2 regions of the Modicisalibacter sp. MOD 31.J genome follow, and region 2 is predicted to be linked to the other one. Evidence: predicted binding sites of a transcription regulator. Region 2 holds the regulator's gene; the other holds the start of a gene.

Region 1 (7,762 bases), 870 kb from region 2:
GCCAGCGCCAGCATGCGGAACTTGGAAATGTTTCGGCGCGAAATTCCATGCCGACCTTGGAAATGACGGCGTGCAGGGATCGAGGCGTTCATTGTTATCCTTATGATTATTTGGCGTGCGTTTATGACTATTGTTTTTTCGGCACCAGGGCCGGATTCAATTGAGTGATGTCGAGGCGAGCGTCTCTTGCGACCGCCTGGCCAGGACCGCCGGGGCAGTCTCCTGAAGCCCCATGGCCAGGATGCCGGCGATCACACAGATACCGCTCATCAGCCAGAGCGGCGCGGACTCGCCAGCCACGTCGGCCGCCGCACCGGCCACCGTGGGCAGGATGCCACCGCCCAGGACCTCGCCAATGCCGCACACGAAACCGAGGGCCGTGGCGATGTAGCGTGCATCGACGGTTTCGGAGGGAACGATGGCCATGAACAGCGGGAAGATGCCGTTCAGGGACCAGCCGAAGAAGAACAACAGGGCGAGGATGAACGCATGCCCCTGGAAGTACATGGCGCCCAGGGTCAGAATCAGCCCCATGAAGGGCGTGATGATCATCACCGGCTTACGGCCGATTCGATCGGAAATACCGCTGACCACGAAGCTCCCGACGGCCGCCGAGATGCCCAGGGTCCCCATCAGCCAGCCCATCACTTCTGGCGAGTAGCCGCGCACACTGGTGAGATAGATCGGCATGAAGGACCAGCAGACCACCAGATAGCCGACCAGCAGGATCGCCATCAGCGAGCAGATGACCATGTTTCGGTGGGCGAGCATCTCCTTGATACTCGGTCGCCGTGAGGCTGGCTTGTCACCCACCGCGGACGGTACCGGAGAAACGCCGGGCTCCCGCATCAGCCACCAGATCAATCCGGCGGCGATCAGCCCCGGCACCCCGGCGAGGAAGAACGCCTCGCGCCAGCCGAAGGCCGTGGCGATGGCGACCAGCACTACCGGGGCCGCGAAGGAGCCCAGCAGGTTCGAGCCGAAGTTCTGCATCACGCCCATGGCCACGCCCCTACGCTTGGGCGTCACTTCCATGGCCGTCACCGTCTGCGATATCGGCAGAATGGGTCCCTCGGCGACCCCCATGAGCAACCGCGCACCGAGCAGCAGCAGGAAGGAGCTGGCGAGCCCCGTCAGGAAGGAGCAGAGGGAGAAAATGATGGTCGCCAGAATGAGAAAGCTCTTTCTTCGCCCGCTACGATCGGACATCGCGCCGAATATCAGGCCCGACAGGGCCCAGGTAATCGACAGTGCCGACGCCGTCAGACCTATCTGGGTGTTCGTCAGCCCGAGTTCGGGCTGGACGAAGGGCATCAGAAAGTTCAGCGCATTCCGGTCGAAGAAGACGATACCGAAGTTGAAGCTCAGCAGGGCTACCAGAATGATCTGGTAGCGTGAGCTGACAGGCGCGTCGGGGATGGCATTAGCATTGTTGTTATTCATGATTGATTAGCACCTTGCATTGGCGAGTGCGGTTTTTCAGGGACTCGAATACCGTCGGCGCGTCTTGCAGCGACACCGTCTCGGTAATCAAGTGGCGAGGTTCGACGGCACCGGCGTCGAGTACGTCCAGGGCACTTTCGTACTCGCGTCGGGAAAAGAAGGCCGCCGTCTGCAGACGGACTTCCTTCGACAGGGCGGCAAAGGGGACGAAACTGTCGGGTTTGGTGCAAAGGCCGAGGAGCAGGATCGTGCCATGCGGGCGCACCTGCTCGATGGCCTGGGCGATGAGTCCCGGCACACCGGCACATTCGAAGACGACGTCCGCCTCCCCGCCGAGCTGACGTTCCGCGGCCGCCACGGGTTCCTGCGGGGCACAGACGAAACCGGTCGCTCCCATGTAATGGGCACGCTGCTCCTGATAGCGGGCGATGTCCTGGACGACGACCTGTCTCGCTCCGAAGCGACGCGCCCAGAACGCGGCCGCCAGACCGATGGGACCGGCACCGAGGATCAGCACGCGGTCCCCGGGGCGCATGCCGGAGAGCCGGACGCCGTGGAGCGCCACGGCCAACGGCTCGACGATCGCCCCGTCGTCCGTGTTCACCCCCTCGGGCAGCGCAATGCACTGGCGTGCCGCGGTGGCCGCGTATTCGCCATAGCCCCCGCCTTCGAGCACCATCTGCCGGCACCAGGCCGGGTCCCCCGACAGGCAGGAGAGACAGCGCCCGCAACTGCGGAAGGGCATGACGGAGACCAGTTGCCCCGTGCGCAGGTTATCGACCGCGGTACCGCAGGCGACGATCTCGCCGGCATACTCGTGACCCAGCACGTCGCCGGGGCAGAGGCCGAAGACGGCATCTTCGGTCATGTGCAGATCGGACCCGCAGATCCCGCAGCGCCTCACCTGAATGACGACTTCGTCGTCGCCCGGCGTGGGATCGGGAAGCTCGCGGATCTCCAGCGGCCGGTGCAGTTCATGGAAAACGGCAGCACGCATCAGCCGACCCTCCCCAACGAGGTCCCGCCATCGATGACCAGTTGCGCCCCCGTCATGTACGAGGACGCCTCCGAGGCCAGATAGAGGGCGAGCGCCTTGATCTGCTCCGGCTCCGCCAGTTGCCCCAGGGGTACCTTGGCATCCCAGCTCTGGCGCACGTCCGAGTCTTTCAGCCAGCCGCCGCCGATATTGGTGACGAAGCCCCCCGGCGCGATGGTGTTGACGCGTATCCCGAACGCCGCGAGTTCCAGGGCCAGTTGGCGGACCATGTGCGACACCCCGGCCTTGGCCGGCATGTAGGGCAGGCCCACCACGGGCTCGGTGATGACGGCGGCGTTCGACGAAGTGACGACGATGGAGCCGCGGCGCCGGGGCTTCATGTACTTAGCCGCCATGCGCAGGGTATTGAAGGTGCCCGTCAGATTGATGGCGATCGTGCGATCCCAGCGGGCCGGGTCCAGGGTGTCGACCTGCCCGTCCTCGTTGCGCCAGCCGCCCGGATTCCAGAAGCCCGCCCCCGGATCGATACCGGCATTGGCGAAGACGATATCCAGACCGTCGAAGCGGCGCACATGCTCCTCGAACACCAGGCGCGTCTGTTCCCGGTCGGCCACATCGAGCGCCTGGACATGCACCTCGAAGCCCTGCTCCCGCAAGCGCGCCGCTTCACGTATCGCGGCGTCGACATCGATATCCGCCAGCGTGACGCGAGCGCCGTTTTCCACCAGGGCTTCGACATAAGCGAGACCCAGACCCGAGGCGCCTCCCGTCACCAATGCCGAGCGTCCTTCGACGCTGAACTGTTCCAAGACACGCATACCCACCTCACAGAAACAGTTGATCGTTGATGGGAATGCCGTTTTCTTCGCAGTAAGTGACGTAGTGATTGATGAACCAGAAGACGTCCAGGGTTTCCGCCCATTCGCCATTCTCGTCGTAGAACTCATTGGCTCCCTGCATCCAGAACAGCGCCTTCATGCCATTCGGCTCATCGGTCACCAGGGTGTGGGCCTGGCCGGGCATTTCGGTGATGAAATCACCGGGGCCGCAGGTCCAGTCGTACTCCAGATAGCGAAAACTTCCCTCCATCCCCACGGCCCAGACCATGCCACGGTGCTTGTGTGTACCGATGACACCCGGCCCCTTTATCCACAAGATATTGCAGTAGACATTGTTCCTGACATCGAAAGCCAGATGGCGTATTGCGGCATTATCGCCAAAAGGCACCCACGGGCTTTCCGCTTCCGAGCGCCCGATATAACTCCCTTCTCGCCCGAAGCGATCCTGCATGGCTTTCATCGGCTCCGGCACTTCGACGATTTTATAGGCCGTGCTTGCGGGGGCATTCGACATGGTCTTTCTCCTCTCAATGTTGCGTCATCGGGGTCTTCCATTAACCAGCAGCAAGCCACATGCCACCGATGAAGAGAGATAGACCATTGTATAAGTCACAGGCATAACCCCCCATTGAGACAACGAAATCCCATCCGCAATGAAGACCAATGACTAACGGCAAGACAGGTCACGATCCTCTAGAATTTATAAAATTCATTTTTTTCACAAAAAATTCTAAAACCGAGGCCAAATCGAACTCATATCTGCGACTTTGGTAGGGTCAATACATGCCCAGAAAACTGCGCCTTTCGGAGATCACGGCACAGGCTCGGCGAGCCAATGTCGTCGAAGATGTGCTGCATGCCGGCGACCCGCCGACGCTGCACGACCTGACGGAGAGTCTGCGTTTCACCCCCAACGACGGGCGAATCTGGTTCGACACCCGCCGCATGCTGCTGTTCGGCGCCAACTCGTTCGGCGCCCTGCGTCGTGAGCTGATCGAGGCGCTGGGCCCCATCGGCGCACGCGATCTGCTGATGCGCGTCGGCTTCTCGGCCGGGGCCTCGGATGCCGCCTTCGTGCGCAAGCACTGGCCGGATAACGACGACGCCGGGGTCTTGAGCGCGGGCGAGCGCCTGCATGCCGTCATGGGAATGGTCAAGGTCGAGACCATACGCCGCGATCACGACATCCCCAACGGCACCTTCGACGCGGAGTTTCTCTGGCACGACTCCATCGAAGCCGCCGAGCACATCAAGGCCTACGGCCTTTCCCCGGAGCCCATCTGCTGGATGCAGCTCGGCTATGCCAGTGGCTATGCCAGCGCCTTCTATGGCAAGCGCGTGATCTATCGGGAACTCGAGTGCGCCGGCTGTGGCCATGCGCACTGCCGGATCGTGGGTGAAACCACCAATGAGCGCATGGACGACTTCGACGATCTCGGCTGGCTGCAGCTCGACCGGCACACGTTGCCGAATGCCGAGGCACCGGCGCGAGCCTCCCGGCGCAAGACCGAGGTGCCACCAGCCCCGGGGAGCACCGCCGCCGGTAGCGATTTTCAGAGGATCGTGGGGATTTCCGCCGCCGTCAGCATCGCCCTGCAGAAGATCGAGCGCGTGGCCCCCACGCCGGCCACCGTGCTGCTCAATGGCGAGTCGGGGGTGGGCAAGGATCTCTTCGCCAATGCGTTGCACCGCAACAGCCTGCTGGCAGAAGGCCCCTTCGTCGCCCTCAACTGCGCGGCGATCCCCGATACGCTGATCGAGGCCGAGCTGTTCGGCGTGGAGAAAGGCGCCTTCACCGGGGCGGAACGCAGTCGCCCCGGGCGTTTCGAACGCGCCGACGGCGGGACCCTCTTTCTCGATGAAATCCCGTCATTGAGCCTGGAAGCCCAAGGCAAGCTGCTGCGCACGCTGCAGGATGGCGAGATAGAGCGCGTCGGCGGGGGCCAGCCGATCCGGGTCGACGTGCGCATCGTCGCCGCCTCGAACAAGGATCTGTTTCAGGAAGTTCAGGCCGGCCGCTTCAGAGAGGACCTCTACTACCGCCTCAACGTCTTCCCGATTCGGCTGCCGCCGTTGCGGGAGCGGCGCGACGACATTCCGCTGCTGGTCGAGCATTTCTCACGCCACTACGCCGAGCGCTATCGGAAATCGATCACCGGGCTGACCCGCAAGGCCTCCGACGCCTTGCTGGAATACGACTACCCCGGCAACATCCGCGAACTCCAGAACCTGGTGGAACGTGGCGTCATCAATGCCATGGATGGCGGGCCGATCGATGTCTTTCACCTGTTCGAGGACACCGCCTTCTCCTCGAACCCCGGCCCCCGGCTCAGAATCAACCGCGCCGGCGACCTCGAGACGACCGACGCCGGCGGCGCCAGGACGCCCGGCCAGCCCACCACAGAGCGGGAAGTCGAGATGCTTGAACGGGTGCTCAGCGACAGCGAAGGCAACGTCTCCCAGGCCGCCCGCGACCTGGGCATCACCCGCGCCAAGCTCGCCTATCGACTGCAGAAGCTGGAGCTGGACCCCAGCCGGTATCGCTATCCCAACAAGTGGTGAGCGCTGGCGATGACTCGCGCCAAGGATATCCAGAACGAGGGACGAAAGCCGCCGCTAAATGGTTTCCATGCTTCGCCAGCTCGCCATCAATGCCACGGGACCTGGATGCGCCTCGGGCTCAACCGAAGAGTTTGACAATAAGCCGGAACGAGATGGAAAAGATGGCAATGAGACCCAGGATGGCGAACCCGGTCTGCCAGGGCCCGTTCCGGAGATCGCCCATGACATCGCGGCGTTGCGTCAGCAGGAAGAGAATGATCCCCAGGAAAGGAGCGACCAGAACCGTCAACGCTTGAGCGATCAGGATCAACTCGATGGGAGACCCCTTGGACACCAGGGTGACTCCCGCCCCCCAGGCCAGAACACCGTACACCAGAATCTTGACCCGCCAGGAGGAAAGGCGGCTGTCCCAGCCCAGGGCATCCGCGAGCAGAGTACCACCGGCCGAGGCGTTGGCCGCCATAGAGGAGAAAGCCGCCGCAAAAAAGCCCAGACCGAACAGAGTGGAACCCAGTCGTCCCGCCAACGGTTCAAGTACGCTTGCCAGTTGCGGGAAGGTGGTCACCACGGCCCCCGTCGCGTTGAGCACGGCGGAAGCCACGATGATGATCAACATCGCCATGACAGCCGTCGCCATGTTGCCCGGCAACGTATCCATGAGTGTGATGGCACGATACTGCTCTCGCTTGAGCTTTCTCTCGTGGATGGCGTAGCCGGTATAGAATGCCGAGTTGATCGAGAAGTTGGTGCCGATGAGTGCGATCAGTAGCACACCGGCCTGGGCCGGGATCTGGGGTACCAATCCCTTGGCCGCGGCTACCCAGTTGGGATCGCTTAGAATCGTCGACGCCAGAAAGCCGACCGACATAAGACCGATCAACGCCACCAGTAGCCGTTCCATGGCCTTGTAGGTGTTACGCATCGCGATGAGCAGCCCCACCGCAACCGTGCATGCCAGGGTCCAACCGACGACAGAGCCGCCGAGCAGCAGGCTCAACGCCAGACCCGACCCCACCGCATTACCTACGGCGAACATCAGGGTAATGGCAAACACACCGAAACCGGCCAGGACACCGACCGCACGGCCCAACGTCCGTTTGGTCACGGCGACCACCGAGTCGCCCGAAGCCAACCCAAGACGCACCGCCATGTCATTGAAGACGAACATGAGCACCGCCGACACGAGAATGACCCAAAGCAGGGCGTAACCATATTGGCTGCCGGCCTGGACGGCGGATGTCAGCGCGCCTGGCCCGAAACGCCACGCGCCGGCGACGAAGGCCGGGCCCATGAGGGCGAGCATTTGGGGGACCGACAACGAAAAGCGGGCCTGGCGGGAAGTCGCCGACGACGCGGATCTTTCAGTATCTCGCTGGGTATCCGTATTCATCACGCGCTCCTGATAACTATTTTTATAGGAATGGAGGTATGGACGAGTCTGGCGAGACGGTGATGCCCAGAAGGCATCACCGAGGAGGTCGGCCAAGACCCGGGGGGGGATCCTGGCCGGATGCGCTCAGGCCAGCCCTGCTTGACGCATGGCATCGGCGATCTGCTTATCCGCGCCTTCGGCGAGCGGGCGTAGCGGTGCACGCACGGTCGCATGATCGAGAATCCCACGAGCGACCAGTGCCCACTTGAGGGCCACGGTGCCTTCCATATGGGAGCCACGGTGATAGACGTTCTTGGTGACCGGCATTAGACGATCATGCAGCTCGCGCGCCTTGGTGTAGTCCTTCGCCTTACCGGCCTCGATCATCTCGATCAGCGGCTCCGGGGCGATGCCACCATAGCCGACCAATGCCCCGTCCACGTCGAACATGGTGTGTAGCAGGTATTCATCGTGGCACGTCAGGATTTGCAGGTCGGGACGTTCGGCACGAATCACGGGGATTTCGGTGTCCCAGCGTTTCATGTTGCG
Region 2 (7,762 bases):
GCCATGGATGAACTGGCGCACGCGCGCGTCCTGGTCGACGTTGAGCGTCGAGGGAGTGCCATGCGCCATGACCTGTCCATCGGAGATCACGTAGACATAGTCGGCGATCGACAGGGTCTCCTTGATGTCGTGGGACACGACCACGGCGGTGAGGCCCAGCGCCTGATTGACCGTCCTGATCAACTCGACCAGCACGCCCTTGGAGATCGGATCCTGGCCGACGAAGGGCTCGTCGTAGAGGATCAGATCCGGATCGAGGGCGATCGCCCGGGCCAGCGCGACACGGCGCAGCATACCCCCGGAGAGCTCCGACGGCATCAGCTTGTGTGCCCCGCGCAAGCCCACCGCCTCGAGCTTCATCAGCACGATGTCGCGGATCATCGCCTCGGGCAGGTCGGTGTGCACGCGCAGCGGAAAGGCCACGTTCTCGAACACCGACAGATCGGAGAACAGCGCCCCGCTCTGGAACAGCATGCCCATCCGGCGGCGCAGCCGGAACAGCGCGCGCCGCGAGAGCCGGTGCACGTCCTCGCCGGCGATGCGCACCGACCCGGCATCGGGATACAGCTGCCCGCCGATCAGCTTGAGCAGCGTGGTCTTGCCGGTGCCGCTCGGGCCCATGATCGCCGTGATCTTACCCTCGGGTACCTGCAGATCGACGCCGCGAAAGATGTCCTTCTCGCCGCGAGAGAAGTGCAGACCCTCCACCTCGACGAGCAACGATTCGTTCATCTGGGCAACCCAATGGCCGAAAATTATCGAACATTGTATCCTAACCATTGACGGCACAACCAGCCCGAGAGCGTCGGCGCTTGCATGGTCGCCCTGCAGCCCGTTTAATGAGCGTCCAGTCGCGACACCACGTCGGCCATTCACTGCCCGCGCCCCATCGAGCGCGCCATCAACCACGATCCCGTCATGACCATCGATCCCGAGTTCGCCTTTCGCGACAGCGCGCGACGCACCCTGCACCTGGAACAGCAGGCGATCGCCGCCCTCGACGCCAAGCTGTCGGAGGACTTCGACCGCGCCTGCCGGCTGATACTCGCCTGCGAAGGCCGCGTGGTGGTCACCGGGATGGGCAAGTCGGGGCACATCGCGCGCAAGATCGCCGCCACCCTGGCCAGCACCGGCACCCCGGCCTTCTACGTCCACCCCGGCGAGGCCAGCCACGGCGACCTGGGCATGATCACCGCCCGCGACGTGGTACTGGCGCTGTCGAATTCCGGCGAGACCCAGGAGATCACCGCCCTGCTGCCGCTGCTCAAGCGCATGGGCGCCCCCCTGATCAGCATGACCGGGCGCCCGGCCTCGGCGCTGGCCCGCCATGCCGAGGCCCATCTGGACGCCGGCGTCGAGCGCGAGGCCTGTCCGCTGGACCTGGCTCCCACCGCCTCGACCACCGCCGCCCTGGCCCTCGGCGACGCGCTCGCCGTGGCCCTGCTCGAGGCCCGCGGTTTCACCGCCGAGGATTTCGCGCTGTCGCATCCCGGTGGCAGCCTGGGGCGCCGCCTGCTACTCAAGGTCGAGGACCTCATGCATACTGGCCAGCGCCTGCCCAGCGTGACGCTCGGCAGCCCGCTGCGCGACGCGCTGCTCGAGATCACCCGCAAGGGGCTGGGCTTCACCTGCGTGGTCGACGCCCGGGGCCGGTTGTGCGGCGTCTACACCGATGGCGACCTGCGCCGCACCCTCGATCAATACAGCGACCTGCATGCCCTGCGCGTCGACGACGTGATGACGCCAGGTGGCAAGCGCATTCGTCCCGACGTGCTCGCCGCCCAGGCGGTCAAGCTCATGGAGGACAACCGCATCACCGCGCTGGCGGTGGTCGACGCCGAGGACCGCCCGGTCGGTGCCCTGCACATGCACGACCTGCTGACCAGCGGCGTCATCTAGCCATCCGCCACGCGAGGCCAGTCGCGTCGTCACGCAATTCAAGGAGACACTCATGGTTCTCGACCCGCGCCTCAACCATCCCGCCCTCGTGGAGCGCGCCCGCCACGTGCGCCTGCTGGCGCTCGACGTGGACGGCGTGATGACCGACGGCCAGCTCTATTTCCAGGCCGACGGTCAGGAGACCAAGGCCTTCTCGACCCAGGACGGCCAGGGCATCAAGCTGCTGCGTCAGGCCGGTGTCGAGGTCGCGCTGATCACCGGGCGCGACTCGCCGATGGTCACCCGGCGCGCCGCGGCGCTGGGCATCGAGCACGTCTTCCAGGGCAGCGACGCCAAGCTCGACCTGCTGCGCCGCCTGATCCAGCGGCTCGGTCTGGCGATGCATCAGGTCGCCTACTGCGGCGACGACCTGCCCGACCTGGCGCCCATCAAGCGCGCCGGCCTGGGCATCAGCGTACCCAACGCCCCGCGTTATATCCGCGAGCATGCGCTCTGGGTGACCGATCGCGCCGGCGGCCACGGTGCCGTCCGCGAGATCTGCGACGGCCTGCTCGAGCTCCAGGGCCACTGGGCGTCGGTGCTCGACACCTACCTGCACGGCCAGGCCTGACATGGCGATGCGTCTCCCGCGCCTGTCGGCCAAGTGGTGGCTCGTGGTGCTGCTGATCGCGCTGGGCGGGGTGCTCTCGGTCATCGAACAGCGCGGCAGCGCGCCGCCCGGCCCGGTCCCCGAGGGCGAGACCGGCGAGCCCGACTACTACCTCGAAGACGCCGAGCTGACGCGCTTCGACAGCCAGGGCCAGGCCTACCAGCGCCTCGCCACACCGCGTCTCGAGCACACCCCGGGTGACGACGTGACCCGCCTCGACACCCCGGATGGGCGGCTCGTCGACGCCAAGGGCCGGGTCTGGTTCGCCACCGCCGACAAGGGTAGGCTGGAAACCGGCGGCAACCCGCTGATCCTGACCGGCGACGCCCAGCTCCAGACGCCCGGTGAAGGGTGGCGGATCAACAGCCAGACCCTGATCTACGATGCCGACCAGCGCCACGCCTGGAGCGACACCGAGACGGTGCTTCACAAGCACCGCCAGCGGGTCCGCGGCGAGCGCTTCGACGCCTGGATCGACACCGGCCAACTGCGCCTGGCCGGCGACGTCCACGGTTTTCACCCGCCGATCAGTCAACAGTGAGGATACCCATGCGAGCCTACCTCGCCGGACTCGGCCTGACCGCGCTGACCCTGCTCGCGCCATCGGCCATGGCGCTGGAGAGCGATGCCAGCCAACCCATCAACGTCGCCGCCGATCGCCTCGAGCTCGACGACCGCGCCGGCACCGCCGTCTACACCGGCAACGTCGACATGCAGCAGGGCAGCATGGTGCTCAAGGCCCACCGGGTCGAGATCGAACGCAACGACCAGGGCGAAGTGACCCGGGTCACCGCCACCGGCCAGCAGCAGCGCGCCTACCTCGAGCAGCGCCCGGCCCCCGATGACGAACTGGTCAAGGGCTGGGGCGACACCGTCGTCTACCATGCCGGGGCGCGCCGCGTCGAACTGATCGGCCACGCCGAGCTGCATCAGGCCAAGGACACCTTCAACGGCGCCTATGTCGAATACTATCTCGACAGTCGCAAGGTCCAGGCCCGCTCCAACGCCCAGGGCAGCCAGGACCAGCGCGTGCGCATGACCCTCACCCCCAAGTCGTCGCAATGACGAGCGCCGACAACCGAGGAGAATCGTCCGCGATGAAGACGCTCACCGCCAGCCATCTGGCCAAGAGCTACAAGAATCGCCGGGTGGTCCAGGACATCAGCCTGACCATCGGTCAGGGCAGCATCGTCGGCCTGCTGGGCCCCAACGGCGCCGGCAAGACCACCTCGTTCTACATGATCGTGGGGCTGGTGCGCGCCGACGCCGGCGAAGTGGCGATCGACGACCAGGACCTCAGCCGGGCGCCCATGCATCACCGGGCTCGCGCGGGGATCGGCTACCTCCCTCAGGAGGCCTCGATCTTCCGCAAGCTCTCGGTGGCCGACAACATCATGGCGATCCTCGAGACCCGCCGGGATCTCGACAAGGCCGCCCGCCGGACGCAGCTCGAGCACCTGCTCGAGGAGTTCCACATCGACCACATTCGCGACAACATGGGCATGAGCCTGTCCGGCGGCGAACGCCGCCGCGTGGAGATCGCCCGCTCGCTGGCCACCGAACCGGCCTTCATCCTGCTCGACGAGCCGTTCGCCGGCGTCGATCCGATCTCGGTGGGCGAGATCAAGGGCATCATCCGCCAGCTTCGCGACCGGGGCATCGGCATCCTGATCACCGATCACAACGTCCGCGAGACACTGGATATCTGCGACAAGGCCTACATCGTCGGCGACGGCCAGATCATCGCCGAGGGCGGCGCCGAGGCGATCCTCGCCAGCAAGAAGGTCCGCGAGGTCTACCTGGGCAACGAATTCCGCCTGTAGTCGCGACCGGCGCCGTCCCGCCCCTCCTGCCTCGGCGCCGCGTCCTGCAAGGCATCGCCGCTAGCCGGCCGCCGGAATAGTGGCACGGTTATTGCTTTAAGGCTTGCAAGCCTTTCGGCGTCAGGATAACGTGTCGACAAATTCTCTCGATGACGCTTCTTCGCCATGGCTATGAAACCCACGTTGCAGCTTCGGGTCGGCACCCAGTTGACCATGACGCCACAGCTGCAGCAGGCCATCCAGTTGCTGCAGCTGTCGACGCTGGACCTGCGCCAGGAGATCCAGCAGGCGCTCGAGTCCAATCCCATGCTCGAGATGGAGGAAGAGTTCGGCGAGACCACGTCCAGCGAACCGGCCGAGGATGACTGGAGCCAGGACATCCCCGACGAACTGAGCGTCGACAGCGACTGGTCCGATACCTATCAGGACCTCGCGCCGGCCGGCAGTCGCAGCGAGGATGGCCCCGACTTCGACCGCAACGCCGCCGGCGAGAGCCTTCAGGACCACCTGCTCTGGCAGCTCGACATGGCCGATCTCGACACCCGCGAGCGGCTGATCGCCGAGACCCTGATCGACGCGATCACCGCCGACGGCTATCTCGACGGCGAGCTCGACACCCTCGCCGAAGGACTTCGCGCCCAGGGCCTCGCCGGACTCCGCGCCAGCGACGTCGAGCAGGTCCTCTACCGTCTGCAACAGTTCGACCCGACCGGGGTGTTCGCCCGCGACCTGCGCGAGTGCCTGCTGCTCCAGCTCGGTACCCTGCCCGACGACACGCCGCTGCTGCCCCAGGCCAAGCGCCTGGTTCGCCAGTTCCTCGAAGCGCTCGCCGGTGACGATCGCAAGCTGCTCAAGCGGCGCCTGCGCCTCGAGGACGACCAGCTGGATTCGGTGATCGCCCTGATCCGCGCGCTCGACCCGCGCCCGGGCCAGGCCTTCGACGACAGTGCCAGCGACTACGTGATCCCCGACCTGCTCGCCCGTCGCGTACGCGACGGCTGGCGCATCGAGCTCAATCCGGAGGCGCTGCCACGGCTGCGCATCCAGCCCGACTACGCCGCCCTGATCCGCCGCGCCGACAAGAGCGACGACAATACCTTCATGAAGCAGCACCTGCAGGAGGCCCGCTGGCTGATCAAGAGCCTGTCGAGCCGCAACGACACCCTGCTCAAGGTCGGCCGCGAGATCATGACGCGCCAGCTCGACTTCCTCGAGCGCGGCGAGGAAGCCATGAAGCCCCTGATCCTCGCCGACATCGCCCAGGCCGTGGAGATGCACGAATCGACCATCTCGCGGGTGACCACCCAGAAGTTCATCCATACCCCGCGCGGCGTCTTCGAACTCAAGTACTTCTTTTCGAGCCACGTCGGCGGCGAAGGCGACGCGCACTCCAGCACCGCCATCCGCGCCCGGCTCAAGAAACTGATCGGCGAGGAGCCGCCGCGCAAGCCGCTTTCCGACAGCAAGCTGGTCGACCTGCTCGCCGAGGACGGCATCCAGGTCGCGCGACGCACCGTGGCCAAGTATCGCGAGGCCATGGGCATCCCCTCCTCCAGCGAGCGCAAGCGCCTCGCCTGAACACCGCGTCCCGCCCGGCACAGGGAAGGTGCCGCTCCCCGTCACCCCGCCGACACGCCCGCCCGCGAACGACAAATTTCACGCCTGCCTCTCGGGTAATCCCGCGGGGGTTTGCTAAGCTGCAAAAAGGGTTACAATCGAGCCACCACCCGCGGTAACAGGAGCGTGCCCATGCAAGCCAACATCACCGGCCATCACGTCGAACTGACGGATGCTCTGCGTGACTACGTCAACGAGAAACTCATGCGGCTGGAACGCCATTACGACAACATCACCACGGCCCAGGTGACGCTGTCGATCGAGAAGGAGCGTCAACAGGCCGCCTGTACCCTGCACGCCGCCGGTGCCGATCTGCACGCCGAAGCCGAGAATGCGGACATGTACGCCGCCATCGACGCGCTGGCCGACAAGCTCGACCGCCAGCTCGTCAAGCACAAGGAGAAGGCCCAGGCCCGCGCGCAAGGCGCCGGCGCCCGCTGACCCCTCCATCATGACACTGGAAGCCATCCTTCCCCCCGAGCGCACCCTGTTCGCGGTGCCCGGGGGGAGCAAGAAACGCGTACTGGAGTTCTTCAGTACCTTCATCGCGCAGAACACGCCCAGCCTCGACAGCCAGGAAGTCTTCAGCCGGCTGATCGGACGGGAACGCCTGGGCAGTACCGGCATCGGCAACGGTGTCGCCATTCCGCATGCGCGCAATCCGCACTGCAAGGCCCCGATCGCCGGCTTTCTGAAGCTCCAGGAGCCCATCGACTTCGATGCGGTCGACGGCGAGCCGGTCGATCTGATCTTCGTCCTGCTGGTTCCCGAGGAAGCGGATGACACGCACCTGGCGCTGCTCGGCCAGGTCGCCGGCATCATGAACGATGCCGACACGCGCAGTCGTCTGCGCCACAGCGAGAGCCAGCGCGACCTCTACGACATCCTGCTCGACGCGATCCGCCACCAGGGCGACCCGTCGGCCAGTGCGCGACAGGCTCCCTGACGGCCGGACACCGCTTCGCGCCACGCGCGAAACGTGTCAACATTCCCCGGGGCGCCGCGTCGCCCCGCCTTACTCATCGCCACCAGGGAGAGCCGCTCGATGCAGCTCGTGATCATCAGCGGTCGTTCCGGGTCGGGCAAGTCGATCGCCCTGCAGGCCCTGGAAGACCTCGGCTTCTACGCCATCGACAACCTGCCGGCCATGCTCCTCGACGCCCTGATCGACGAGCTCCAGCAGGACGACACCGACCGCTCGAGCATCGCCGTGAGCATCGACGCCCGCAATCTGCCCGTCGCCCTCGCGCGTTTTCCCGACCAGCTCGACACGGTACGCAGCCGCGGTATCGACTGTCAGGTGGTCTACCTCACCGCCGAGGACAAGATCCTCCTCGAGCGCTATTCGGCGACTCGCCGCCGCCACCCGCTGACCCGCGACAGCGAGATGACGCTCGCCGAGGCGATCGAATCCGAGGAGGACGCCCTGTCGCGGATTCGCGATCTCGCCGATCTGGTGATCGACACCTCGCAACTCTCGGTTCACGAACTGCGCGGGCGTATCGCCGAACAGGTGGCCCATCACCGCAGCGACCGGCTCACCCTGACCTTCGAATCCTTCGGCTTCAAGCGTGGCGTGCCCCTCGACGCCGACACGGTGTTCGACGCACGCTGCCTGCCCAACCCCTTCTGGGACCCGCGCCTGAGGCCGTTCAGCGGCCGCGACCGCGAGGTCGTCGAATTCCTCGAGAGCTACCCCGATGTCACCGCCATGGTCGACGACATCCGCGGCTGGCTGGAACGCTGGCTGCCCGCCTACCGCGCCAGCAACCGC

The links. Region 2 encodes sigma-54, which starts transcription at its own class of promoters, with help from an activator protein. Its sites were predicted from a motif close to TGGCACNNNNNTTGCTNT; they were not measured.
Region 1: the regulator sigma-54 is predicted to act here: its motif matches at 3,841-3,858, upstream of KGR00_RS01330 (2,4'-dihydroxyacetophenone dioxygenase family protein).

What each region holds. Positions count from the first base shown of each region.
Region 1 covers NZ_JAGXFF010000001.1:289,828-297,589, reverse strand. Annotated here, with positions in the region: gene KGR00_RS01350 (carbohydrate porin) at 1-92, opposite strand, end outside; gene KGR00_RS01345 (MFS transporter) at 157-1,443, opposite strand; gene KGR00_RS01340 (alcohol dehydrogenase catalytic domain-containing protein) at 1,436-2,440, opposite strand; gene KGR00_RS01335 (SDR family NAD(P)-dependent oxidoreductase) at 2,440-3,258, opposite strand; gene KGR00_RS01330 (2,4'-dihydroxyacetophenone dioxygenase family protein) at 3,266-3,793, opposite strand; gene KGR00_RS01325 (sigma-54-dependent Fis family transcriptional regulator) at 4,063-5,841, shown strand; gene KGR00_RS01320 (Nramp family divalent metal transporter) at 5,960-7,231, opposite strand; gene KGR00_RS01315 (dihydrodipicolinate synthase family protein) at 7,358-7,762, opposite strand, start outside.
Region 2 covers NZ_JAGXFF010000001.1:1,163,725-1,171,486, reverse strand. Annotated here, with positions in the region: gene KGR00_RS05205 (ATP-binding cassette domain-containing protein) at 1-732, opposite strand, end outside; gene KGR00_RS05200 (KpsF/GutQ family sugar-phosphate isomerase) at 919-1,899, shown strand; gene KGR00_RS05195 (HAD family hydrolase) at 1,952-2,509, shown strand; gene lptC (LPS export ABC transporter periplasmic protein LptC) at 2,511-3,089, shown strand; gene lptA (lipopolysaccharide transport periplasmic protein LptA) at 3,098-3,613, shown strand; gene lptB (LPS export ABC transporter ATP-binding protein) at 3,646-4,371, shown strand; gene KGR00_RS05175 (RNA polymerase factor sigma-54) at 4,537-5,949, shown strand; gene raiA (ribosome-associated translation inhibitor RaiA) at 6,121-6,429, shown strand; gene ptsN (PTS IIA-like nitrogen regulatory protein PtsN) at 6,440-6,934, shown strand; gene rapZ (RNase adapter RapZ) at 7,034-7,762, shown strand, end outside.